3 regions of the Micromonospora sp. WMMD967 genome follow, and region 3 is predicted to be linked to each of the others. Evidence: riboswitches for the same ligand, from Rfam matches in the RefSeq annotation. Region 3 holds a riboswitch; each other region holds the start of a gene.
The links. A riboswitch is a leader RNA that binds a small molecule or an ion and turns the genes downstream of it on or off. The one in region 3 is predicted to bind cobalamin.
Positions count from the first base shown of each region.

Region 1: linked by a shared signal. The riboswitch ahead of cobN (cobaltochelatase subunit CobN) and the one ahead of O7631_RS18010 (hypothetical protein) in region 3 are both predicted to bind cobalamin.
Region 2: linked by a shared signal. The riboswitch ahead of O7631_RS20020 (ribonucleoside-diphosphate reductase subunit alpha) and the one ahead of O7631_RS18010 (hypothetical protein) in region 3 are both predicted to bind cobalamin.

Region 1 is NZ_JARUBK010000001.1:5,184,554-5,192,539, forward strand. Features, by position in the region: gene cobN (cobaltochelatase subunit CobN) at 1-3,483, opposite strand, end outside; cobalamin riboswitch at 3,766-3,895, opposite strand; gene O7631_RS23515 (MBL fold metallo-hydrolase) at 4,239-4,955, shown strand; gene O7631_RS23520 (hypothetical protein) at 4,967-5,302, opposite strand; gene O7631_RS23525 (RNA polymerase sigma factor) at 5,551-6,006, shown strand; gene O7631_RS23530 (hypothetical protein) at 5,999-6,709, shown strand; gene O7631_RS23535 (hypothetical protein) at 7,035-7,541, shown strand; gene O7631_RS23540 (hypothetical protein) at 7,730-7,986, shown strand, end outside.
Region 2 is NZ_JARUBK010000001.1:4,476,445-4,484,430, forward strand. Features, by position in the region: gene O7631_RS20010 (FadR/GntR family transcriptional regulator) at 1-154, opposite strand, end outside; gene O7631_RS20015 (enolase C-terminal domain-like protein) at 162-1,556, opposite strand; cobalamin riboswitch at 2,189-2,403, shown strand; gene O7631_RS20020 (ribonucleoside-diphosphate reductase subunit alpha) at 2,593-4,956, shown strand; gene O7631_RS20025 (ribonucleotide-diphosphate reductase subunit beta) at 4,998-5,993, shown strand; gene O7631_RS20030 (MerR family transcriptional regulator) at 6,017-6,931, opposite strand; gene eno (phosphopyruvate hydratase) at 7,052-7,986, shown strand, end outside.
Region 3 is NZ_JARUBK010000001.1:3,893,295-3,901,280, reverse strand. Features, by position in the region: gene O7631_RS18020 (hypothetical protein) at 1-13, opposite strand, end outside; gene O7631_RS18015 (prenyltransferase/squalene oxidase repeat-containing protein) at 10-2,727, opposite strand; cobalamin riboswitch at 2,821-2,952, opposite strand; cobalamin riboswitch at 3,005-3,129, shown strand; gene O7631_RS18010 (hypothetical protein) at 3,232-4,665, shown strand; gene O7631_RS18005 (hypothetical protein) at 4,653-5,030, opposite strand; gene O7631_RS18000 (superoxide dismutase) at 5,107-5,367, opposite strand; gene O7631_RS17995 (superoxide dismutase) at 5,374-5,988, opposite strand; gene O7631_RS17990 (transcriptional repressor) at 6,096-6,518, shown strand; gene alaS (alanine--tRNA ligase) at 6,545-7,986, opposite strand, start outside.

The sequences.
Region 1 (7,986 bases), 1.3 Mb from region 3:
CGCGGCGGCCAGGTGCTCGTACATCCAGTCGTCGACGACACCGGCCGTGGCGTCGTAGCCGAACAGGTAGTCCACGGTGGCCGCCAGCTCGAAGGCACCCTTGTAGCCGTGCCGGCGCATCGCGGCGATCCACTTCGGGTTGACCACCCGGGCCCGGAACACCCGACGGGTCTCCTCGCCCAGGGTGCGGGTCCGCACGTCGTGCGGCATCGCCGAGTCACCCACGTACGCCTGCGGGGACGTGCCGGTCAGGTGACGGACCATCGCCACCATCCCGCCGTGGTACTGGAAGTAGTCGTCGGAGTCGACGATGTCGTGCTCGCGGGTGTCCTGGTTCTTCACCGCCACCGAGATCCGGGCGAAGGACCGTTCCATGTCGGACCGCGCCTCCCGCCCGTCCAGGCCCCGGCCGTAGGCGTAGCCGCCCCACACCGCGTACACCTCGGCGAGGTCGGCGTCGGTGCGCCACGTCCGGGCGTCGATCAGCGGCAGCAGCCCGGCGCCGTACGCCCCGGGCTTCGACCCGAAGATCCGCGCGGTGGCCCGCCGCTCGTCACCGTGCTCGGCGAGGTCGGCGGCGACGTGCGCCCGCAGGTAGTTGTCCTCGGCCGGCTCGTCCAGGGCGGCGACCCGCCGGACCGCGTCGTCGAGCAGCGCCACCACGTGCGGGAACGCGTCGCGGAAGAAGCCGGAGATCCGCACCGTGACGTCGACGCGGGGCCGGCCCAACTCGGCCGTGGGCACCACCTCGATGCCGGTGACCCGCCGCGACCTGTCGTCCCAGACCGGGCGGCAGCCCATCAGCGCGAGCACCTCGGCGATGTCGTCGCCCTGGGTCCGCATGGCGCTGGTGCCCCAGACTGTCAAACCCACCGAGCGGGGGTACGCGCCGGTGTCGGCGAGGTGCCGGGCCAGCAGGGAGTCGGCGAGGGCCACCCCGACGTCCCAGGCGTTGCGGCTGGGAATGGCCTTCGGGTCGACGGAGTAGAAGTTGCGGCCGGTGGGCAGCACGTTGACCAGGCCCCGGGTGGGTGAACCGGACGGGCCGGGCGGCACGAACCGGCCGTCGAGCGCGCCGAGGGTGTTGGTCAGCTCGTCGGTGGTGCGGTCCAGCCGGGGCACGAGTTCGGTGGCGGCGAAGCGCAGCACCGCGGCGACGTCCGGGATCGGCTGCCCGGTCACCTCCGCGACCACCGCGTCGACGGTGTCCGCGTCCCAGCCGAGCGTCTCCATGCCGATGACCAGCCGCCGGGCGAGGGCCTCGATCAGGTCGACCGCGTCGGCGGCGGTGCCGGCCGGCCCGTCCACCACGTCGGTCAACGCGTTGGGCAGCGCCAGTCGTTGCCCCGGGGACGCGAGCAGCTCCTGTTCGTCGAGGCCGTAGGCGACGGCGAGGGCCTGCCGCAGGCCGGGCAGAGCGTGGGCGCCACCCCAGATCTGTGGGGCGCGCAGCACCGCGAGGACCAGGTTGACCCGGGGCTCCCCGGTGGGCGCGTCGGCGAGGATGTGCAGACCGTCGCGGATCTGCACGTCCTTGACCTCGCACAGGTACCCGTCGAGGTGCAGCACGAAGTCGTCGAAGTCGTCCGCGTCGGGCATCGCCTCGGCGTGCAGGTCGTGGTGCAGTTCGGCCGCGCGCACCAGGTCCCAGATCTGTGCCCGGACGGTGGGCACCTTGGCCGGGTCGAGGGCCTGCACGGTGGCGTACTCGTCGAGCAGTTGTTCCAGTTTGGCCAGTTCGCCGTAGGTCTCAGCGCGGGCCATCGGCGGCACCAGGTGGTCGATGACGACGGCGTGCGCCCGCCGCTTGGCCTGGGTGCCCTCGCCGGGGTCGTTGACGATGAACGGGTAGACCAGCGGCAGGTCACCGAGGACCGTGTCGGGCGCGCAGTCGGCGGCCAGACCGAGGCCCTTGCCGGGCAACCACTCCAGGGTGCCGTGTTTGCCCAGGTGCACCACGGCGTCCGCGTCGAAGCCGCCGTCGGTGGCCGGCGTGGCCAACCAGCGGTACGCGGCCAGGTAGTGATGGCTGGGCGGCAGGTCCGGGTCGTGGTAGATGGCGATCGGGTTCTCCCCGAAGCCGCGCGGCGGCTGGATCAGCAGCACGACGTTGCCGAAGCGCAGACCGGCGAGCACGATGTCCCCGCCGTCGGTGTACAGCTCGCCGGGCGGCTCACCCCAGTGCTCCCGCATCCGCTCGCGCAGCTCGGCCGGGACCTGGTCGAACCACCGCCGGTACGTGTTCCCCGGTATCCGGGCCTCGGCGGCGGCCAACTGCTCCGGGGTGAGCCACTCCACGTCGTGCCCACCGGCGGCGATCAGCGCGTGGATCAACGCGTCCCCGTCGGCGGGCGGCGGTGCGTCGCCCAGGTCGTAGCCGTCCTCGGCCAGCGCGGCGAGCAACCGGACCGCCGAGACCGGGGTGTCCAGCCCGACGGCGTTGCCGACCCGGGAGTGCTTGGTGGGGTACGAGCTGAGCACCACGGCCACCCGCTTGTCCGGGTTGGGGAGGTACCGCAGTCGGGCATGGCGCACCGCGATCCCGGCGACCCGGGCGGCCCGCTCGGGATCGGCGGCGTAGACCGACAGCCCGTCGGAGTCGATCTGCTTGAACGAGAACGGCACGGTGATGATCCGGCCGTCGAACTCCGGGATGGCCACCTGCATCGCCGCGTCCAACGGGGACAGTCCGGCGTCGCTGTCGGCCCACTGCTTACGGGTGCTGGTCAGGCAGAGCGCCTGGATGATCGGCACGTCCAGGGCGGCCAGGGCGCCGACGTCCCAGGCGTCCTCGTCGCCACCGCCGGAGGCGTCCGCGGCGACCGCGCCGCCCGCCGCGAGGACGGTGACCAGCAGGGCGTCGCAGCGGGCGAAGAGCCCGAGCGGGCCGGACCCCGTGGTCAGCCCCCGCAACGAGCCGCAGAAGATCGGCAGCGGGTTGCCGCCGGCCTCGCGGACCGCCTCCGCGAGCACGTCGACGAAGCCGGTGTTACCGGCGAGGGCGTGCGCCCGGTAGAAGACGATCCCGACGGTGGGCTGCTCCGGATTCGTCGGGTACTCACGGTGCACGCCGTACGCCGGGGTGGGTGTGGGCGGGTCGAACCCCTCGCCGGTGAGCAGCACCGTGTCGGAGAGGAACCGGGCCAGCTGCCCGAGGTTGTCCGGCCCGCCCTCGACCAGGTACGCGAGCGCCTGGGTGACGACCCCGGACGGCACCGTGGAGATGGCCATCAGCTCCGCGTCGGGCAGCGCCTCACCGCCGAGCACGACAGTCGGCACGCCGGTGGCGAGCACCGCCGCGAGGCCGTCCGGCCAGGCCTGACGGCCGCCGAGCAGGCGTACGACGACGAGGTTGACGTCGTCGAGCAGGGCGGGTACCTCGTCGGCGGCGACCCGGGCGGGGTTGGCCAGCCGGTAGTCGGCGCCGCTGGCGCGGGCGGCGAGCAGGTCGGTGTCGGCGGTGGACAGCAGCAGGATGCGCACGGCGGGCTCCGGGGAGTGACGCCCCGGCCACCACGAGGGTGACCGCGACGATGCGGGTGGGTGCGGCGTCAGCCGGTACGACGGCGGGGCGAACGGCTCGCGGGCGCGAGCGGCGGGGCCGGTCGGCGGCGGGCGGCGCTCAGCTCAGCGGGGCGTGACCGGTCGCGGGGGCGGTGAATCGCCCACCGTGCGAGCCATGACGAAGTTCGTCGATGAATGAGACGCCGTGCGTCATCGGGTCCTCCTCGGGTGTCCACGCCCTGGGGTACGTCCCGACGGCCGAAGTATCCTGGCTTCCGGATCGACGCTCTCCCCCGGCCTTCCAACCGCAGACACACGGCCGTGGCGCACGAGGGGGGATCACTCCCCGGTGACAGTGGCGGGACCGCGTCGGAATCGCACCGACTTCCTTCACTGCCGTCAGGCCGCGAATGCTGCCACACCCTTGCGCTGCGGGTCAACGCCGCTCCGACCCGGCCCGACGGCCGCCATCCATCGAACTTCAGCGATTCGACGCGACGACGGATGCACGCTGTCGCAATGCCCCGGATAAATGCCCCGGGCCCTTTGCTCTGCATACCTATCCGCACCAGACACGGACCGTTACCGGTGCCTCCAGGTATGCAGAGCAAAGGATGGCTGGACCTACTCTGGCCTGCGCCGATCGTCCGTCGGGACGGTGCCGGGCGGCACCGTCCCCTACGATCGGCGCACGCCGCAGCAGCGTCCACGATCAATTCCGGAGGTCGATCACCATGGTCGCCCCACAGTTCCACCACCTGGCCGGCCGTGTCTGGATCTGTCCGGGCGATCCCGACCCGGAGGCCGTCCAGGCCGGCGTCGCCGTCGTGGTCGACGAGCGCGGCAGTGTGATGATCGACGCCGGGCAGAGCCCCACGCACGCCCGCGAGATCCAAGTCGCGCTCGCCGCCGCCGGGCTACCGCAGCCACGCTGGCTCGTCTACACCCACCACCACTGGGACCACGTCTGGGGAGCCTGCGCCTGGCCCGGTGTCGAGATCGTCGGGCACGAGACGGCCGTGCCGCTGCTGCAGGCCGAGGCCGGCCGGCCCTGGAGCCACCACTACCTGGACGAGCAGGTACGCGCCGACCCGCGCCTCGGCCCGAGCTTCCGGGCGCGGGCACGGGCGGTGAACTCCTGGGACGACTTCACGGTCCTCCCACCGACCCGGACCTTCACCGACGCCGACGAGTTGCCGGTCGGCGTGGGGCTACGGCACGTCGGAGGTGGTCACGCCCCGGATTCGACAGTCGTCCTGGTGCCCGACTCGGGTGTCATGGTGTTGGGCGACTGCTTCTACCCGCCGCCGGCCCACCTGCGCCGACCCGGGGACGGCCTCGACCTGGGCCTGGTCCGACGACTGCTCGCCGACGACTACCACTGGTACGTCTCCAGCCACGCCGAGCCGATGACCGCCGTACAGGCCCGCTCAGCCGTCGAGGACGCCTGAGCAGGCGAGTCTCACCGGGCGTGGCGTTCCGGGTGGGCGCGGTTCCACACCCGCATCCGTTCCGGGTAGCCGGTGCGGGCGGCCTCGTACAGCGGCACCGCGTGCTTGCGGGCGATGGTCCCCGCCGCCCGGGGCGTACCGGTGCGCCGTCGGATCCACTCACCGTCGTGGGCGATCACCACCACCGTGGTGTCCGTCGCCGTGGTCTCCGGCTCCAGGTAGAACTCCACGCCCCGCCGGCTGGCGACGAACGCCTCCAGCGCCGCGAGGTCCTCGCGGGTCGCCTCCCGGTCCAGCTTCGTCGGGGTCGTCTCGGCACCCCGTGCCCGGCGATTGAACCAGCTCATGACCAGCCCCTCTCCTCGACACCTCCCCCCAGTGCACCACCGAATCCTGGCAATACGCTGCACGCCGGGTGGGAGCAACCTGACCCGCGCCGGATGGAACCCGCGACGCGTGGGCGGTGTCATGAGTGTGATCCGAACGGAGGCCTCCCCTGGACGACGACACTCTCGTCACCCGCGCTCGGGCCGGTGACCTGGAGGCGTACGACCTCCTGGTCGCCCGGCACACCGCGTCCGCGTACCGGACGGCGGTGCTGCTCGGCGCCGGTTCGGACTCCGAGGACGTCACGCAGGAGGCGTTCGTGAAGGCGTACCGCAAGCTGTCCCGCTACCGGGGCGATTCGTCCTTCCGCTCGTGGTTGCTCGCGATCGTCGCCAACGAGACCCGCAACCTGCACCGGTCCCGGGGCCGGCGGGACGGGCTGGTCCTGCGGGCGGCGGCGGCCGACCCGACGTCGGAGATCGCCGAGGACGGGGCGGTCGGCGCGGTCCTCGCCGGGGAGCGCCGGGAGGCGCTGGTCGGGGCCCTGCGGCAACTGCCGGTACGGGACCGCGAGGTGATCGTCTGTCGGTACTTCCTCGATCTCACCGAGGAGGAGACGGTGGCGGCACTGGGCTGGCCCCGGGGGACAGTGAAGTCGCGCACCTCCCGTGCGTTGGCGAAACTCCGCGGTCTCCTCGAGCGGGAGGAGGTCCGGCATGGGTGACCTCGAACGGGAGTTGCGCGACCTGTCCGCCTGGTTGGAGACACCCGAGCCGCCCGACGTGACCGCCCGTGTCCGCGTACGACTCGACAGGCCCGTGCGCCGGTGGCGTCCGCTCGCCGCGGCGGCGCTGGTCGCCCTCCTGGTCGCGTTGGTGCCGCCGACGCGCGCCGCCGTCGCGGACGCCGTTGCCGGGCTGCTGCGGTTCGCCGGTGTCAGCATCGCCACCTCGTCCGCCCCGTCGCCGGCCGTCGGCATCCCGTCGCCGTTGCCCGCGCAGCGGACCGTCGCCCTGGACGAGGCGCAGCGGGCGGTGCGGTTCCCGATCCGGCTACCGGCGTCGTTGGGTCCGCCCGAGCAGGTGCTGGTCGCCGATCCCGACCCTTCGGGTGTCTGCCGGGTGGCGACGCTGCTCTACGACGGGGGCGCGCTGCGCATCGACGCGTTCGACGGTCGCCTCAACCTGGCCTTCCACAAGGAGGTCACCCCGCCGGGGGCGGAGTGGACGCAGGTCGACGGCGACTTCGCGGTCTGGGTCGACCGACCACACGTGTTGTCGTACGTGGACCGGGCGGGCGAGGTCCACGAGGAGACCGCCCGACTCGCCGCCTCGACGCTGATCTGGCGGGACGCCGACGTGAGCTACCGGCTCGAAGGGTCCCTCAGCAAGGCCGAGGCGATCGAGATCGCCCGCTCACTGCGTTAGGGGCGTCGTCGACCGTTTATCGCGGCACGGTCAGTGAGGCACGCCGGCCGGGAACTCCTCGACCCCCAGCACCCGCAGCAGCTCGAGCTTCTCCCGGGACTCGGCGTCGGCCGGCGTCAGCACCAGCAGCGGCCGTGCCGAAGGGTGCCGCGCGTGGTGACCGTTACCCGGCGGCGTTCATGTCGAGCCTCGGCGTCGGCAACTAGCGCCTCGTCACGCACGGGTGGTGCACCACCGGGCAACGACGACGCAGTAGGAACCCGGGAGGCCCGGGCGGTGTCGGAAAGACGTGACGAGTCGTCGACGGGTACCGGAAGGGGTCGAGATGGTTTCCTGGGGCAGATTGACGCTGGCATTCTCGATGGTCCTGCTGGCGGGGTGCACCACCGCGACCAGCGGCGCGGCGCCGACGGCGGGTGCCGCCACCACCGTTAGCGCCCCCACTGCCTGCGCGGCGCGGGTCGAGACGGGGTCGCTGCCGGACTGGGCGGACGCCGGTTTCAGCGGTGACGCCCGCGTCCCGCACGTCTTCGGCGCGAAGGGCGACATCGTGGCGGTGCTGTTCGCTCACCCGCTGCGGCAGCACCGCGAGGACGGGTCGAACAACAAGATCCTGTGGGTGGCCCAGGCCTCCACGACGTCCGCTGACCCCACCGCGCCCGCGACCCTGGTGATCACCGCGACGCTGGACGGCACCGACACCACCGTCACCCGGGAGGTCGCCGGCGGTCCGGGTCCGTCGATCATCGACGTGCCCCAGGCTGGTTGCTGGCGCCTCGACCTGCGCTGGTCCGGGCACACCGACACGATGGACCTGGTCTACGCGCCCTGAGCGCACGGCCCGCCTGGTGCTGCAACGGCACTCGGTCAGGGGGAGCCGTGTCGTCGGTAGTGGCAGGTGCGGGGCTCGGTGTCGGCGTGTGACCAGCATACGAGCGCAGCACACTCTGCCGCATTCTCGACACAGCTACTGCCGAGTCGCAGGATTCGCGAGGTACCCCGCGTCAGTACCGTCCGGGTATGGAGCTGACCACGCAAGCCGACAGGCAGGCTCAGATCGTCGCCCTGGCTCGACCTGCGGTCGCCCGACTAGCACCTGAGGAACTGCCGCTGCTGGAAGCCACCGTAGCGGCGAGTCAGCGGCGGACGCACGGGCGGCGCGTCAGCCGCAGTGAGGAGATGCTGGGTTTCGGCTGGGACGAGTCGACCTCGGTTCTGACGTTCGCGGCGATCGGCGCGGCGCAGGCGGTTCTGGTGTTCGTCGGCGAGCAGGCCGG
Region 2 (7,986 bases), 580 kb from region 3:
TCGACAGGGCCGACATTCCCTCGCGCAGTGAGCCGCGCGAGACGCCGAGGGACTCGGCGAGGTCCTTCTCGATCGGCAGGCGGTCCCCGGGCTTGAACCTCCCGTCCAGGATCATCTGCTTGATGCCGTTCACCACTTCGTCGGTGCGTGACATGGTCCCCCTAGCGGCCAGCGGATGTGGCCGTCCCACCCGCGATCACGTACGGCTCCGGAGATGACACGGTAGTCGGGTCGGCCGCGGCCCAGTAGTGGCCGTCGGGAAAGCGGTAGAGCGCGATCGACTCGGGGCGCATCCGCGTGGAGTAGCCGGGCTGGTCGGGCAGGACGTAACCGCTGCCCGAGCCGGTGTCGCGGATGACGCACGGGTCGGTGAAGTGCTCGTGCAGGTGGTCGACGAACTCGGTGACCCGGTTGGTGAGGTCTCCCGAGACCGCGACGTAGTCGAGAACCGACACGTGCTGGACCATCTCGCACAGCCCGACGCCGCCGGCGTGCGGGCAGACCGGTACGTCGAACTTCGCGGCGAGGAGCAGCACGGCGACGATCTCGTTGATGCTGGCCAGCCGACCGGTGTCCAACTGGCAGAAGTCGATGGCCCCGGCCTGGAACAGCTGCTTGAACATCACCCGGTTGTGGCAGTGCTCGCCGGTGGCGACGCCGATCGGGGCGACGGCCCGGCGGACGGCCGCGTGACCCAGGATGTCGTCGGGGCTGGTCGGCTCCTCGATCCACAGCGGTGTGAACCGGGCGAGGGCGGTGACCCACTCGATGGCCTGGCCGACGTCCCACACCTGGTTGGCGTCGATCATCAGGTTGCGGTCCGGGCCCAGGATCTCCCGGGCGATGGCGCACCGACGGATGTCGTCGTCGAGGTTGGCGCCCACCTTGAGCTTGACGTAGCCGTAGCCGCTGTCGACGGCTTCCTGGCACAGCCGGCGCAGCTTGTCGTCGCCGTAGCCGAGCCAGCCGGCCGAGGTGGTGTAGGCGGGGTAGCCGGTCCGGTGGAGCTCGGCGAGGCGGTCGGCCTTCGTGCTCTCCTTGGCTCGCAGGATGGCCAGTGCCTCGTCGCGGGTCAGCGCGTCGGACAGGTAGCGCAGGTCCGCGATGTCGACGAGTTGGTCGGGGGTCATGTCGACCAGGAGCCGCCACAGCGGCTTGTCGGCGAGCCGGGCCACCAGGTCCCACGAGGCGTTCAGCACGGCCGCGAGCGACAGGTGGACGACGCCCTTCTCGGGCCCGAGCCACCGCAGCTGCGAGTCGGACGTGAGGAGGCGGTAGACCGCCCCCATGTCGGCCGCCATCGTCGCCACGTCCAGGCCCACGAGGAGCTGTGCCTGGTGGACCGCCGCGGCGGCGACGATGTCGTTGCCCCGACCGATGGTGAAGGTCAGGCCGTGGCCCGCGAGCGGCGCGCCCACGCTGTCGGTGCCGTCGGTGTGCAGGACGACGTAGGCCGCTGAGTAGTCGCCGTCCTTGTTCATGGCGTCTGACCCGTCAGCGGTCAGGGAGGTGGGGAAGCGGACGTCCTCGACGGTGACAGCGGTGATCTGCGGCATGCGCTCCTCGCCCGACTAGGCAAAAGATCAGATGATCATTCGGAGTATACGGAGGCTGGTTCAGGTGCGTCAACGACGTCGATCACCTGACCGATGCAGACATCCAATGTTTCTGATCGGGATCGGACGCCGGGCGAGAGGCGCTTCCCACCTGGTGTGTTCGGATGCCGAGCGACCGCCGTCATGGCGGCGGTACCCCGCCGTCGCGGCCCGCGATCGCGCATTTGCGCCACGGTCGAAACCCAATCCGCTGGTAGTGGGCGCGCGCTGTCCGAAGTGGGACCCCGGCCGGTGGAATGTGTCGAATGGTGGGCGGCGGCGCGCCGCTCGGAACGAGGGTCGGAGCCAACGGCCGACCGAGGGTTTTGAAGATTGGATGTTCACTCTGACCGTCGACATCGACGGTCGATTATGGGCAACGTTCCTTACATCTGGATCCTGCATACATCACATCTTTGTGGACCGTTGTTCGACCACCCGGCAGCCTTGTCGCGCCACTGACCGCCGCCTCCCGCCGGCCCCCGCCGCCCGGGGCCGGCGGCGGGGCGCGGTCGGGTGACGGTCGTCACCGCCTCCGCCGCCGACACGCCAGCACCGACATGTGGGGTGTGACAACCGCTGGGTCCCTATATATGGTGTCGAACGCAGCTGGTTCGACCGCTCACCCAGGGCGGTCGAGGCAAGAGGGAACCCGGTGGAAATCCGGGACTGTCCCGCAGCGGTGAGTGGGAACGACAGCCGTCATCAGCACTGGACCACACGGTCTGGGAAGCGACGGCCGGTAGGAGACCGGCGAGCCCGGTCGCGCCCACGAGTCCGAAGACCTGCCAGCGCGCCGCGTACCCGCACCCGGGTGTGCGGCGGTCCGAGGCCGCGTGGGACGGCTGACGCCATGTGACCCACGCCGCCGGCGTGGCGTCCGTCGGTGTCTGTCTCCGCGCGTTCGGACCTCCAGGTCTCGAACTCCGAGGAGCGAGTGGTGACAGTCACCGAGGTAGTCCCGGCCAGCGCCGACGCGGCACCGCGGCGGACACCGATGCAGGTCCGCAAGCGCGACGGCGGCACCGAACCCGTGGACGTGAACAAGATCGTCCGGGCGGTCGAACGGTGGGCCGACGACCTGACCGACGTCGACCCGATGCGCGTCGCCACCCGCACGATCAGCGGCCTGTACGACGGCGCGACGACAGCCGAGCTGGACCGGCTGTCCATTCAGACCGCGGCCGAGATGATCGGTGAGGAACCGCAGTACTCGCGCCTCGCCGCCCGCCTGCTCGCCGGCTACGTCGACAAGGAGGTGCGTCGGCAGGGCATCGCCTCGTTCAGCGCGGCGATCCGGACCGGCCACACCGAGGGCCTGATCGGAGAAGACACCGCCGCGTTCATCGCCACGCACGCCGCGGTGCTCGACGATGCCATCGACCCGGACGGCGACCGGCGGTTCGAGTACTTCGGGCTACGCACCGTCTACGACAGGTACCTGCTGCGCCACCCCACCAGCCGGGCGGTGCTGGAGACTCCGCAGTACTGGCTGCTGCGGGTGGCCTGTGGCCTGTCCCGTACGCCGGACGAGGCGGTCGGCTTCTACCGGTTGATGTCCAGCCTGGCGTACCTGCCCAGCTCACCGACGCTGTTCAACTCCGGCACCCGGCACACCCAGATGTCCTCCTGCTACCTGGTCGACTCACCGCTCGACGAGTTGGACTCGATCTACCAGCGCTACGCCCAGGTCGCCAACCTGTCCAAGTTCGCCGGCGGCATCGGCATCGCGTACTCCCGGGTCCGCTCCCGGGGCGCGTTGATCCGCGGCACCAACGGGCAGTCCAACGGGATCGTGCCGTGGCTGCGCACGTTGGACGCGAGCGTCGCGGCGGTCAACCAGGGTGGCCGGCGCAAGGGCGCGGCGTGCGTCTACCTGGAGCCGTGGCACCCGGACATCGAGGAGTTCCTGCAACTGCGGGACAACACCGGCGAGGACGCCCGCCGCACCCACAACCTGAACCTGGCCAACTGGGTCCCGGACGAGTTCATGCGCCGGGTCGAGGCCGACGAGATGTGGTCGCTGTTCGACCCGCACGAGGTGCCCGAGCTGCCCGACCTGTGGGGGGAGCGGTTCGACGCCGCGTACCGCGAGGCCGAGGCGCAGGGCCGCTACGTCCGGCAGGTCCCGGCGCGGGAGCTGTACGGGAAGATGATGCGCACCCTGGCCCAGACCGGCAACGGGTGGATGACCTTCAAGGACGCGTCGAACCGGCTGTGCAACCAGACCGCCGAACCGGGCAACGTGGTGCACCTGTCCAACCTCTGCACCGAGATCGTCGAGGTGTCCAGCGACGCCGAGACCGCCGTGTGCAACCTCGGCTCGGTGAACCTCGCCGCCCACCTCGTCGACGGTGACATCGACTGGGAGCGGCTGCGCGCCACGGTGCGTACCGCGGTGACCTTCCTCGACCGGGTCATCGACATCAACTACTACCCGACCACGCAGGCGGCGGCGAGCAACCCCCGCTGGCGGCCGGTCGGGCTCGGGCTGATGGGCCTGCAGGACGTCTTCTTCGCACTGCGGCTGCCGTTCGATTCGCCCGCCGCGCGGGAGCTGTCCACCCGGGTCAGCGAGGAGCTGTACCTGACCGCGCTGGAGACCTCCGCCGACCTGGCCCGCCAGTACGGCGCGCACCCGACGTACCCGCAGACCCGGGCCGCGCGGGGTCAGTTGCAGCCCGACCTGTGGGGTGTCGAGGGTACGCAGGCCACCCGGTGGGACGCCCTGCGGGAGCAGGTCGCGGCGCACGGGCTGCGCAACTCACTGCTGGTGGCCGTCGCCCCGACCGCCACCATCGCCTCGATCGCCGGGTGCTACGAGTGCATCGAGCCGCAGGTGTCGAACCTGTTCAAGCGCGAGACGTTGTCCGGGGAGTTCCTCCAGGTCAACACCGCTCTGGTCCGCGAGCTGAAGGCCCGGGGTCTGTGGACCGACCGGATCCGGTCGGCGATCAAGCGGGCCGAGGGGTCGGTGCAGGACATCGCGGAGCTGCCGGCCGGCGTCCGGGAGTTGTTCCGCACCGCGTGGGAGCTGCCGCAGCGGGCGCTGATCGACCTCGCCGCCGCCCGTGCCCCGTTCATCGACCAGTCCCAGTCACTGAATTTGTTCCTGGCCGCGCCGACCATCGGCAAGCTCTCCTCGATGTACCTGTACGCCTGGAAGGCCGGGCTGAAGACCACCTACTACCTGCGCTCGCGCCCCGCGACGCGGATCCAGCAGGCCACCGTCAGCGCCGTCGCACCCGTGGCCGCCGCGCCCGTCGCCCTTGCGCCCGTCGCCCTCGCGCCTGCTGCCCTCGACGCGGAGGCGCTGGCCTGCTCGCTGGAGAACCCCGAGTCGTGCGAGGCCTGCCAGTGACCGCCGCCCACCCCATCACCGCCGACACGAGGACCACGCACATGCTGCTCGACCCCGGGATGGACCTCACCCTCCGCCCGATGCGCTACCCGCACTTCTTCGACCGCTTCCGCGACGCCATCCGCAACACCTGGACGGTCGAGGAGGTCGACCTGCACGCCGACCTCGCCGACCTGGACAAGCTGTCGCCGGCCGAGCGGCACCTGGTCAGCCGCCTGGTGGCGTTCTTCGCCACCGGCGACACGATCGTCGCGAACAACCTGGTGCTCAACCTGTACCAGCACGTGAACAGCCCCGAGGGTCGCCTCTACCTGTCCCGGCAACTGTTCGAGGAGGCGGTGCACGTCCAGTTCTATCTCAACCTGCTCGACACGTACGTGCCCGACGAGACCGAGCGGTTCGAGGCCTTCGCCGCGATCGAGAACATCCCCTCGATCCGCCGCAAGGCGGAGTTCTGCTTCCGCTGGATCGACTCCCTGGGCGATCTTCGGGAGCTGCGCTCGCGCGAGGACCGGCGAGCGTTCCTGCTCAACCTGATCTGCTTCGCCGCCTGCATCGAGGGGCTGTTCTTCTACGGCGCGTTCGCGTACGTCTACTTCCTGCGCTCCCGTGGCCTGCTGCACGGCCTCGCCTCCGGCACCAACTGGGTGTTCCGCGACGAGAGCATGCACATGGCGTTCGCGTTCGACGTCGTGGACACGGTTCGCGCCGAGGAGCCGGACCTGTTCGACGACGACCTCGCCGAGCAGGTGCGGCAGATGCTCACCGAGGCCGTCGAGTGCGAGGTGCAGTTCGCCGAGGACCTGGTGGGCCAGGGCGTGCCCGGTCTGACCCTCGCCGACATGCGGGAGTATCTCCAGCACGTCGCCGACCGTCGACTCGCCCAGCTCGGCATCGCCCCGCACTACGGGTCGAGCAACCCGTTCGCCTTCATGGAGTTGCAGGACGTGCAGGAGTTGTCCAACTTCTTCGAGCGGCGGGTGTCGGCGTACCAGGTCGGGGTGACCGGCACTGTCGCCTTCGACGACGACTTTTAAGGCCTGTTCTTTCGAAACAGGCCTTAGGCGGCGACCGATCCGGGGGCCCGGCGTCGCTTGGTGAGCCACCGCATCACGTGCAGGGGGTGCGACGCCGGGTCCGGAATCGGGTGGAAGACGTGTTCCACCACACCGTCGGCGATGATCAGGGTCAGCCGTTCGTAGAGCGTCATGTCACCAGCGGTGCGGGTCGGCAGGCGCAGCGCGTCGGCCAGGGTCAGCCTCGGGTCGGGGATCAGCGGGTAGGGCAGCCGTAGCCGGTACGCGAGTTCCCGCTGGTACCCGGTCGACTGCGCGGACAGGCCGTACACCCGGGCGGCGCCGGCCGCGCGGAGTTCCGCGTGGTGGTCACGGAACCAGGCGGCCTGCTCGGTGCTGCCCCGGGCGCCGTGGACCTCCAGCAGCCCGTTGGGCAGGTCGACGCCCGGCCGTCCGGTCAGTGGGTACACGAAGATGACGGTGCGTCCGACGCCGAGCGCGCCGAGGTCGACCGGGCGGCCGTCGGTGCCGTAGAAGGACAGCGACGGCAGGCTGGTGCCGACCAACGCGGCGGGGTCACCCCCGACTTCGCCACCGCCGGGTACGACCTGGGTCGCCGCCGCGTCGAGGCGTGCGTCCAGCGCGTCCCGTTGGGCGGTCAGCCTGCCGATCCGCTCCTGGAGGGTGGTGATGGTGCTGCGGTACGTCGCCACCGCCGCCGCGCACACGTCGGTGTCGTCGGCGCCACCGGCGATCGACTCGACGAACGGGCGGGTCTCCTCGACGGTGAGGCCGAGGGCCATCAGCTCGCGGATCTGCGCCACCAGCCGCACCGCGATCGGGTCGTACTCGCGGTAGCCGTTGCCGAGCCGCCGGGGCACGACCAGCCCCGCCGACTCGTAGTACCGCAGTGCCCGGACCGTCGTCCCGGTCCGTCGTGCCAGCTCACCCACCCGCATCCCGCGACCCTAAACCCGCACCCTGGGGTACGGGTCAACGTGTCCATCGTCGCGGTGCCAGGACCGCCGTTTCCTGCCAGTCTGGCGGCGAAAAGGCAGTGTGACCAGGGAGTGTGTGTGATGACGGTGATCAATCGGGTGCGTGCTCGGCAGATCCTCGACAGCCGGGGCAACCCGACCGTCGAGGCCGACGTGGAACTCGGCGACGGCTCGGTCGGCCGGGCGGCCGTACCGTCCGGTGCGTCGACCGGTGCGAACGAGGCGGTCGAGCTGCGCGACGGGGACCCCGCTCGCTTCCACGGCAGGGGCGTGACGACGGCCGTCGCCGCCGTCAACGGCGAGATCGCCGACGCGGTGATCGGGCTCGACGCCGAGGACCAGGCGCTGATCGACGAGACGATGATCGATCTCGACGGCTCGAAGGACAAGGGGCGACTGGGCGCCAACGCGATCCTCGCGGTGTCCCTGGCGACGGCGAAGGCGGCGGCGGTGGCCCACCGGCAGCCGCTCTACCGCTACGTCGGCGGCGTCGGTGCCCGCCTGCTGCCGGTGCCGATGATGAACATCGTCAACGGCGGCGCGCACGCCGACAACCCGCTGGACTTCCAGGAGTTCATGATCGCCCCGGTCGGGGCACGCACCTTCGCCGAGGCGGTCCGGGTCGGTTCGGAGGTCTTCCACACCCTGAAGGCGTCCCTGGCCGCTGCCGGTCACCAGACCAACGTGGGCGACGAGGGCGGGTTCGCGCCGAACTTCTCGACCGCCGACGAGGCGCTGCGCTTCGTGGTGCGCGCCGTCGAGGACGCCGGCTACCAGCCGGGGACCGAGGTGGCGATCTGCCTGGACCCGGCCAGCTCGGAGTTCTACCGCGACGGCGTCTACGACTACGTCGGCGAGGGTCGTCAGCGCACCGTGGAGGAGCACATCGACCACCTGGTGGACCTGGCCGCCCGGTACCCGATCAGCTCGATCGAGGACCCGATGGCCGAGGACGACATCGCCGGCTGGCAGCGGCTGACGGCACTGGCGGGGGACCGGGTGCAGTTGGTCGGCGA
Region 3 (7,986 bases):
GGCGGGCGGTCACGATCCACCGTCGGCGTCGGACACCGCGCGGCGACGGGCGGCGACCAGCAGCAGGACGCCGCCGACGACGAGCACCAGCGCCAGCAGGGCGATGGTCACGATGGACACACCGGTGCGGGGCAGATTGCCCCACGAGTGCCCGCCGGGGCCCGTCGCCGACGGGGTCGCACCGGGTGTCGCCGGCGGCGAGGCCGACTGGCTGCCGCTCGGCGTGGGCGTGGGCGTGGGCGAGCCGGACGGGTCCGGACCCGGCAGTTCGTGTACGTCTCGGGTCAGGGCGGCGAACGAGATGCCGGTGGCACCACCGACGACCTGGGTGGAGGCGCGGACGTCCGATCCCGCCTGACCACCGGCCGCGACGGTGAACCCGCCGTCGTCGTTCTGCTGGGCCGCCAGGAACGCCAGCGCCTTGTCGACCTGAGCGGCGTAGCTGCTGCCACGCAGGGTGAGGCCCTGGATGGCGAGGGCGGTGGAGTTGGTGGAGTCGCCGGCCGCGCCGGGGAACCCGCCGTGCTCCTTCTGCGTCGAGGCGATCCAGGCCAGCGCCTTGTCGACGGCGGTGACCGCCGCCGGGTTGTCAGTTAGCGCGGCCAGGGCCATCGCGGCCATCGCGGTGCTGTCGACGTCCCGGTCGATGTCCGCCGCCGGGATGAGGCTGGGGAACGACCCGTCGGCGCGTTGCAGTCCCCTGAGGAACTCGACCGGCTTGGCGGCGGCCTCGCCCTGTCCCGCGCGGAGCTGCGCGATGATGCCCAGCGACTGGCCGAAGACCGAGGTGGCGTACCGATAGTTGCCGGCCCCGGCACAGCCGGTCGATGCGTCAACCTTGGTGCAGGTCACGTCACCCAGCGCGGCGATCAGGTCGTGTCCACCGAACGACCGTGGGTCGTAGCCGGTGACCTGGGCCAGCAACGCCACCTTGCCGATCGCGCCGCCGACGGCGTAGTCGGTGCCGATTCCGAGCCACGTGTCGACGGTGAATCCGCTGTCGCCGACCGCGCCGCCGCCGCGGAGAAACTCGACGATCGCCCGCAGCTTGGCGTCGTCCCCGCCGGTGGCGGCCAAGGCGTAGGCACCGTCGATGCTCAACCCGAAGTCGGGGAAGCCGGGGAACGACTCGTAGTACCGGCCGTCGATTAGATTGGTCGGCGCGACGAGGTAGGACACCCCCTTGACCAGATCGGGCCGCGGCCCGGCCGGCGGCGGCACCTCACCCAGGGTGGCGAGGTTCTTGCCGGCCAGCGCGAGCGCCGCAGCGGCGGTCGCGGGCAGGTCAGCGTCCGGGTTGCTCGGGTCGGGGCTGAGCCCACCGCCGGGAACGATCCGGCTGACCAGCAGGCCGGTGGCGGCGGCGGCCCGGTCGGCAAGGCCGAGGACGGCGAGGGCCTGCGCGGCGTGCCCGGTGGGGTAGGTCTCGCTGTAGCCCGCTCCGGTCCACGGCTGGTAACCACCGTCGGGCTCCTGCGCAGCGGCCAGGAACGTCTTGGCCGAACTCAGCGCCGCGTCGTGCCCGCCGAGCGTGTGCAACGCCAGGACGGCCAGCGTCGTGGCTGCGAGGTCCGGATCGCAGACGTCAGCGGGGCTGAGCCATTGGCCGGCGAAGGCTCCCGTTGCGCACTGCTGCTCGGTCAGTCGGGTGACGGTCGCGGCCGGCAGGGTGACACCGGCCCGCTTGAGCGCGAGCAGGGCGGTCGCGTGAGTCAGGGGATCGCTCGATCCGACGAAGTCACCGGCGACGGCGCAGCCGGCGTCGACGTCGGCCGCGGTGCACACCCGATCGGTGAGCGTGGCGATCAGATCCCGGTCGCCGAACGCGCGCGGATCGCCGCCGGTGATGGTGAGCAGGAGCGCGAGGTTGGCGACGTTGGCGATGTGGGGTGCGGCGGTGCCACCGTTCGGGAAGATAGCGGCATCGACGTGCGCCCGCAGGTAGTCGACGACCTTGCTGAGGGTCTGGTCCTGGCCCCCGGTCCCGGCCAGGGCGGTGGCGACCGCGATGGTCCGGTAGTAGTCGACGAACCCGATGTCGACGTGGTCGCCGTCGGTGAGCTGCCCGACCAGGTAACTCGCCACCGCCTTGACCTGGGCCTCGGTCGGGCGCGTCGGCGCTGGCGTCGAAGTTGGGGTCGCCGTCGGAGTCGCAGTGGCGGTCGGAGTGGGGCCGCTCGCGCGTACCGACGCGGGGGTGAAGCTCGGCGCTCCGGTGGTGCCGCCGATGTCGGTGCCACCGAAGACCCACGCTTCGACCTCACCCGGGCCGGGGCGCTGGGCCATGGCGCCGAGAGGGCTGTAGGTCCAGTGGTCCTGCCCGGCTGGGGCGATCCAGTAGGACCAGTAGGCCGACGCGGGCGGGGTCAACTGGCACGCCTCCTCGGCCGGCGTCGGGTGTTCGGCACCGGACGCGAAGTCGGGCGACCCGATCCGGCAGATGAAACCGGGGCCGTCGTGGTCGGTGCCGGTGGTGGTGAAACCCGCCTCGTGCAGCAGGTCCAGGCCGGTGGTGGGGCTGGCGTCGCAGCCGCGCAGCAGCGGCCCGCCCCACGCGCCGAAGTCGACAGCGACGATCGCGCCCTGGGTCGGGGTGCAGGACTCCAGCGGATCGGCGAGCGCGGCACGGGTCGGCACCACCAGCGCCACCGCGCCGAGCACCGCTGCGGCGACGGCCGCCAACCACGCCGCGGGAACACGCGACGTTCGACTGACCAGTGGGGACATGGCGACTCTCTCGGGGGCTAGCGGCGCAGGCGCGGACGCGGACCCCGAGAACAAAGTCCCGGAACCTGGCTCCGCGCCGTGTACCTCGACGGCGCTGCGGTGCACTATCCAGCCAGGTAATCCGACTCGTCCCGGTGACGGGACCTACGGCTGCGGGCCAGCGCCGGACTTTGACCGGCTTCCCCTGACTGCTGGATCGCAGCCATCGGACCACAACCGCGACCACCCCGTCAACGCGAAGGCGTGTCATGTACCTAACAGCGCGCGGTAGGGGTCTACTCCCATACCGTGACCGCGTCATCGCGTGGGGGAACCCGGTGGGAATCCGGGGCTGACGCGCAACGGTGAGGACGGTTCGCCCCGTCCCGAGCCCGACCACCCACGTGGTGACGCAGCACCTGCGGTATCCGTCCCACGCGTCCTGCGGCCGGCCCGCCCCGCTCCCGTCGGCCCTACTCGGGCTCCGGGTCGAGGCAGTCGTGCCCCGTACCCCAAGGAGACCCGATGTCCTCGCGCCTTTCCCCCGGCAGTCGCCGGAGACGACTCGCGACAGTTCCCGCCGCCGCGCTGATCGCCTCGATCGTCGCGGTCACGACCGGTGCCGCACCGGCCGCCGCGACCTCGACGGCGGCGCAGATCGCCACCGCCAAGACCAACGGCGTCACCTACCTGCGGACCCTGCAGGCCGCCGACGGCAGCTACGCCAGCGGCGGGCTGTCGAACGAGTGGGCGTTCAGCGCGTTCGCACCCGCCGGCGTCGCGGCCGTCGACGTGTACCCCTCCGGGGACACAACCAAGAACGCCCGCACCGTGTACCGCAACCAGCTCTCGGCCGCGTCCTGGCCGAGCAGCACGCCGGTGGTCACCGACTACGAGCGTGGGGTCCTGAACGCCTACGCCGCTGGTATCGACCCCGCCCGGGTCTCCCCCTCCCGTAACCTGATCGCCGACACCATCGCCTACTGGCAGACCGGCTCGGCCGGCTACTACGGCCCGCCGGCCAACTTCAACGGCACCGTCTTCGGCACTCTCGCCCTGGCCGGCGCGAAGACCCAGACCGGCGCCGCCCGCGTGCCGCAGGCGCTGCTCAACCTCTCGGTCGCCCGGATCCGCAACAACCAGCACAACGACGGCGGCTGGACGTTCACCCAGGCTGAGGGCAACCCCACCCAACTCGCCGCGGCCAGCGACATCGACATGACCGGCGCGGCCATGGCGGCCCTCTGCGCCGCCGGGGTGCCCAACACCGACACCGACATCGTCCAGGCGAAGAACTTCCTCAAGGGCAAGCTCGTCAACGCCTCGGGCGCGTTCACCTCGATGTTCGGCGTCAACACCGACTCCAACGCCTGGGCCGTCTCCGGGCTCAACGCCTGCGGCATCCCGAACCAGGGCACCGACTTCACCACCACCGCCGGCAAGACCCCGATCGATTTCCTCCGGGCGCAGCAGTTGACCGGCGGCGGATTCAAGTACCTGCCCACCAACACCACCCCGTCGGCGTACGCCTCGATCGACGCGGTGCGTGCTCTGGCCGGCGCGGGCTACACCGCCGCTCCCCCGACTCCGGTCACCGCTGGAGCGCCCACCTGGGTCGCGGCGAGCGGGTTCACCGCGGGCGCCGCCACCCGCCTTGCCGTGATCATCGACAACGGCAGCGGCAGCATCAAGCCGTGCGCGGTGACGCTGACGCCGACCGCCGCCACCACCACCCTCGGCGCCGTGCTGGACGCCGCCGTCGGCGCGGCTACCCCGAGTGGCTGCGTCACCGCCCTCAGCCCGTCCAGCGGCACCGGCACCGTGACCTCGATCAACGGTCTGGCCAACAGCGGCTCGTCCACCTGGAAGGTGTCCCGCGACGGCAGCACCCTGGTCACCGCGACCCGCGGCACGACAGTGACCGTCGGCGACACCATTTACCTGCGCTACGGCGTCTGACCGCCGCGTAGTGGCGTGGTCAGCGGCGGCCGAGCCGCCGCCGCTGACCACCCGCCGGCTGATCCGCCCGCCGTTGCTCGCCGGACCGCTACGTCGACCGGATCGTCGACCGGGCCGGAACATCGAGCGCACGTCTGTGAGGCCTGCTCCGGTGCCTCAAGTCGTGCGGGCACGGAGAGCAGGGCCTCCAGGCGGGCAATTCGACGCCGGCTGTCCCGCAGCTGCTGGCGAAGCTGGTGCGCCTGGGCCTCGCTGGCACCGAGCTGCCGACGGGCAGCCTCGAGCCGTTGGAAATCGGCCACGGGCAGCACCGCCACCTGCTGCCCGTCCAACGTCAGGACACGGTGTTCGGTCTTCCGGCGCATCGGGCCTCCCCGAGGTCGGCGGTGGACGCTGCGGTTGTCCGCTGGGTTCCGCCCGCAGGTGGAACCCAGCGGACGGTCATGCCGGTGGGGACTGCGCGGTCTCGGCCAGGAGCAACGACAACTCCCGGACCAGATCGTCCATCGACTGGCCGCTCTGCGCCTTGACCAGGCCCAGAGCGAGATCTGCCAGCAGGTAGAAGCCGAGGGTGCGGGCCTGCTCGGAGCTGAACGCCGACATCAGTTCCTCCGCGCCCGCGAGGTCACCGCGGTGCTTGGCGGCGATGACCCCGGCGGCGCGTTGGACGATCTCGGCCGCCTCAGGGGTGTACCCGGACACGCCGAATCAGATCTTCGGGGTCGCGGCGCGGGCGGCGTCGAAACGGGAGATGACGTCGGTCCAGTTGACCAGGTTCCACAGCCGATCCACGTAGTCCGGGCGGACGTTGCGGTACTGCAGGTAGTAGGCGTGCTCCCAGGCGTCGAACACCAGAATCGGGGTGGAGCCCTGCCCGACGTTGCCGTGGTGGTCGTAGACCTGCTCCACGATCAGCCGCTGGCTCAGCGGCTCCCAGGCCAGGACACCCCAACCCGAGCCCTGCACGCCCTTGGTCGCCGCGGACAACTGACCCGCGAAGCCGTCGAAGGAGCCGAAGTGCTCGTCGATCGCCGCCGCCAACTCGCCGTCGGGGCGGTCACCGCCGTCCGGGGACAGGTTGTTCCAGAAGATCGAGTGCAGGACGTGCCCGGACAGGTTGAACGCGTACGTCTTCTCCAGCCCGACCAGGGTCGAGTAGTCGCCCTTTTCGCGGGCCTCGGCGAGGCGGTCGAGCCCGTCGTTGGCGCCCTTGACGTACGCGGCGTGGTGCTTGTCGTGGTGCAGCTCCAGGATCTCGCCGGACATGGCGGGCTCGAGTGCGCCGTAGTCGTAGGGCAGGTCGGGCAGGTTGTACACGGCCATGGAGTACGTCCTCTCAATGCTGCCTTAGTGTGGCTGTTGCCATTATCTTGCAACAAGAGTCCGGTTGTCGTCGGGGGACGTGATTGATCACAGAAGCATCGGATCGGGTGGGGGCGGCGCTGGGCCGACTGCGCGAGCGCGGACTGCGTCGTACGGCCGCACGACAGGCGGTGCTGACCGTGCTCGTGGACGCCCCGCCCGACCATCCGCACCTGAGCGCCGCGCAGGTTCACGAACGGGTCCGCGCCAACGGTGTGCGAATCGATCTGACGACGGTGCACCGGGTGCTGATCCACCTGACCGATCTGGGTGAGTTGCATACGGTGCCGGTCAGCGGAGCGATGACCTACGGGTTTGCCGACCGCCCGCATCACCACGCGGTCTGCACGCTCTGCGGCCGGGTGTGTCACCTGCCAGCCGAAGCGGTACTCACCGCGGTGCAGGCAGCGGGCGCGGTGGGTTTCAGCGCCGACCCGGCAGGGCTCCCGGGCGGCGTGGTGGTGGTCTATGGACGATGCGACTCGTGCTGAGCGGACACGCCGTCCCGGGACACCCTTCAGCTGGCCGAGTGCAGCAGTTCCCGCACCAGGTCCACGACCTGGTCTGGGCGCCCGCCCGGCTGCCCGCCCTGGGCAAGGCTGGCATTGCCGCCGCCACGTCCGCCGAGAGCGGCCTTGACGAGGTGTACGGCCGACGTGCCGCGGTCGACCGCCGCGTCGTTGACCGCGATGACGAGTCGCATCGTGCCGTTCGACGTGGCGGCGACCACCACCACGCCGGGACGCTGCTGCGGTAGCTCCCGCCGGATCAGCTCGGCGAGCTGACGGGGGTCCGCGTCGCTGGATTCGGTGCTGGTCGCGTACGCGATCCCGGCGACGTCCTCGGCGCTGCCGGCCAGGGCTCGAGCCTGTTCCCGGGTGAGCAGCAGTTGCAGTTGCTCGGCCCGCCGCTCGGCGGCCTTCGCTCGACCGACCAGCGCGGCGATCCGGTCGGGCAGTTCTTCCCGTGGGGCGCGAAGCTGGTCGGTGAGGTTGGTGACCAGATCCCGTTCGCGGGCCAGGTAGCGGAAGGCCTCGATCCCGGTGACGGCCTCGATTCGGCGCTGCCCAGCGCCGACGGAGGACTCAGAGGTGATGGCGAGCGCGCCGATTTGCGCCGACCGGTCGACGTGGGTGCCGCCGCAGAGTTCCCGGGACCAATCACCCCCGATGTCAACGACGCGGACGGTGTCGTCGTAGGTCTCGCCGAACAGGGCGAGCGCGCCGATCTGCCGGGCTTCGGGCAGGGTCATGTATCGGGCGTGGACCGGCAGGTCGTCGCGGATCGCCAGGTTGGCCACGTCCTCCACCTCGCTGCGGGTGGCCGGCGACAGGCCGCTCGGCGAGGCGAAGTCAAGCCGCAGGTAGCCGGGGCGGTTGAACGATCCGGACTGCAACGCGCTCGGCCCGAGAACCTGCCGCAGGGCCGCGTGCACGACGTGCGTGCCGGAGTGAGCCTGACGGGCGCCGAGTCGCCACTGCGGGTCGACCGCCGCGTGGATCCGGTCGCCGACAGCGAGGGTGCCGCCGGTGATCCGGACCTGGTGGACGACGAGGCCCTTGATCGGCCGTTGCACGTCGAGCACGTCAGCGCGGACGCTGTCGCCGGTGAAGGTGCCGGCATCGGCGTGCTGGCCGCCGGACTCGGCGTAGAACGGGGTCCGGTCGAGGAACACCCCGACGATCTCACCCAGCTCGGCGACCGGGGTGGGCACGCCGTCGCTGCCGAGGAGCCCGAGGACTGTCGAGTCGGTGTCGAGGCTCTGGTACGCCTGCCAGTCCGTCGGCCCGTGCTCGTCGAGCACTCTGCGGTAGGCGGACAGGTCCACGTGGCCGGTCTTGCGGGCCTGCGCGTCAGCCTTCGCCCGGGTGCGCTGGTCCGCCATCAACCGACGGAAACCCTCGTCGTCGACGGTGAGGCCCTGCTCCGCGGCGATCTCCAGGGTCAGGTCGATCGGGA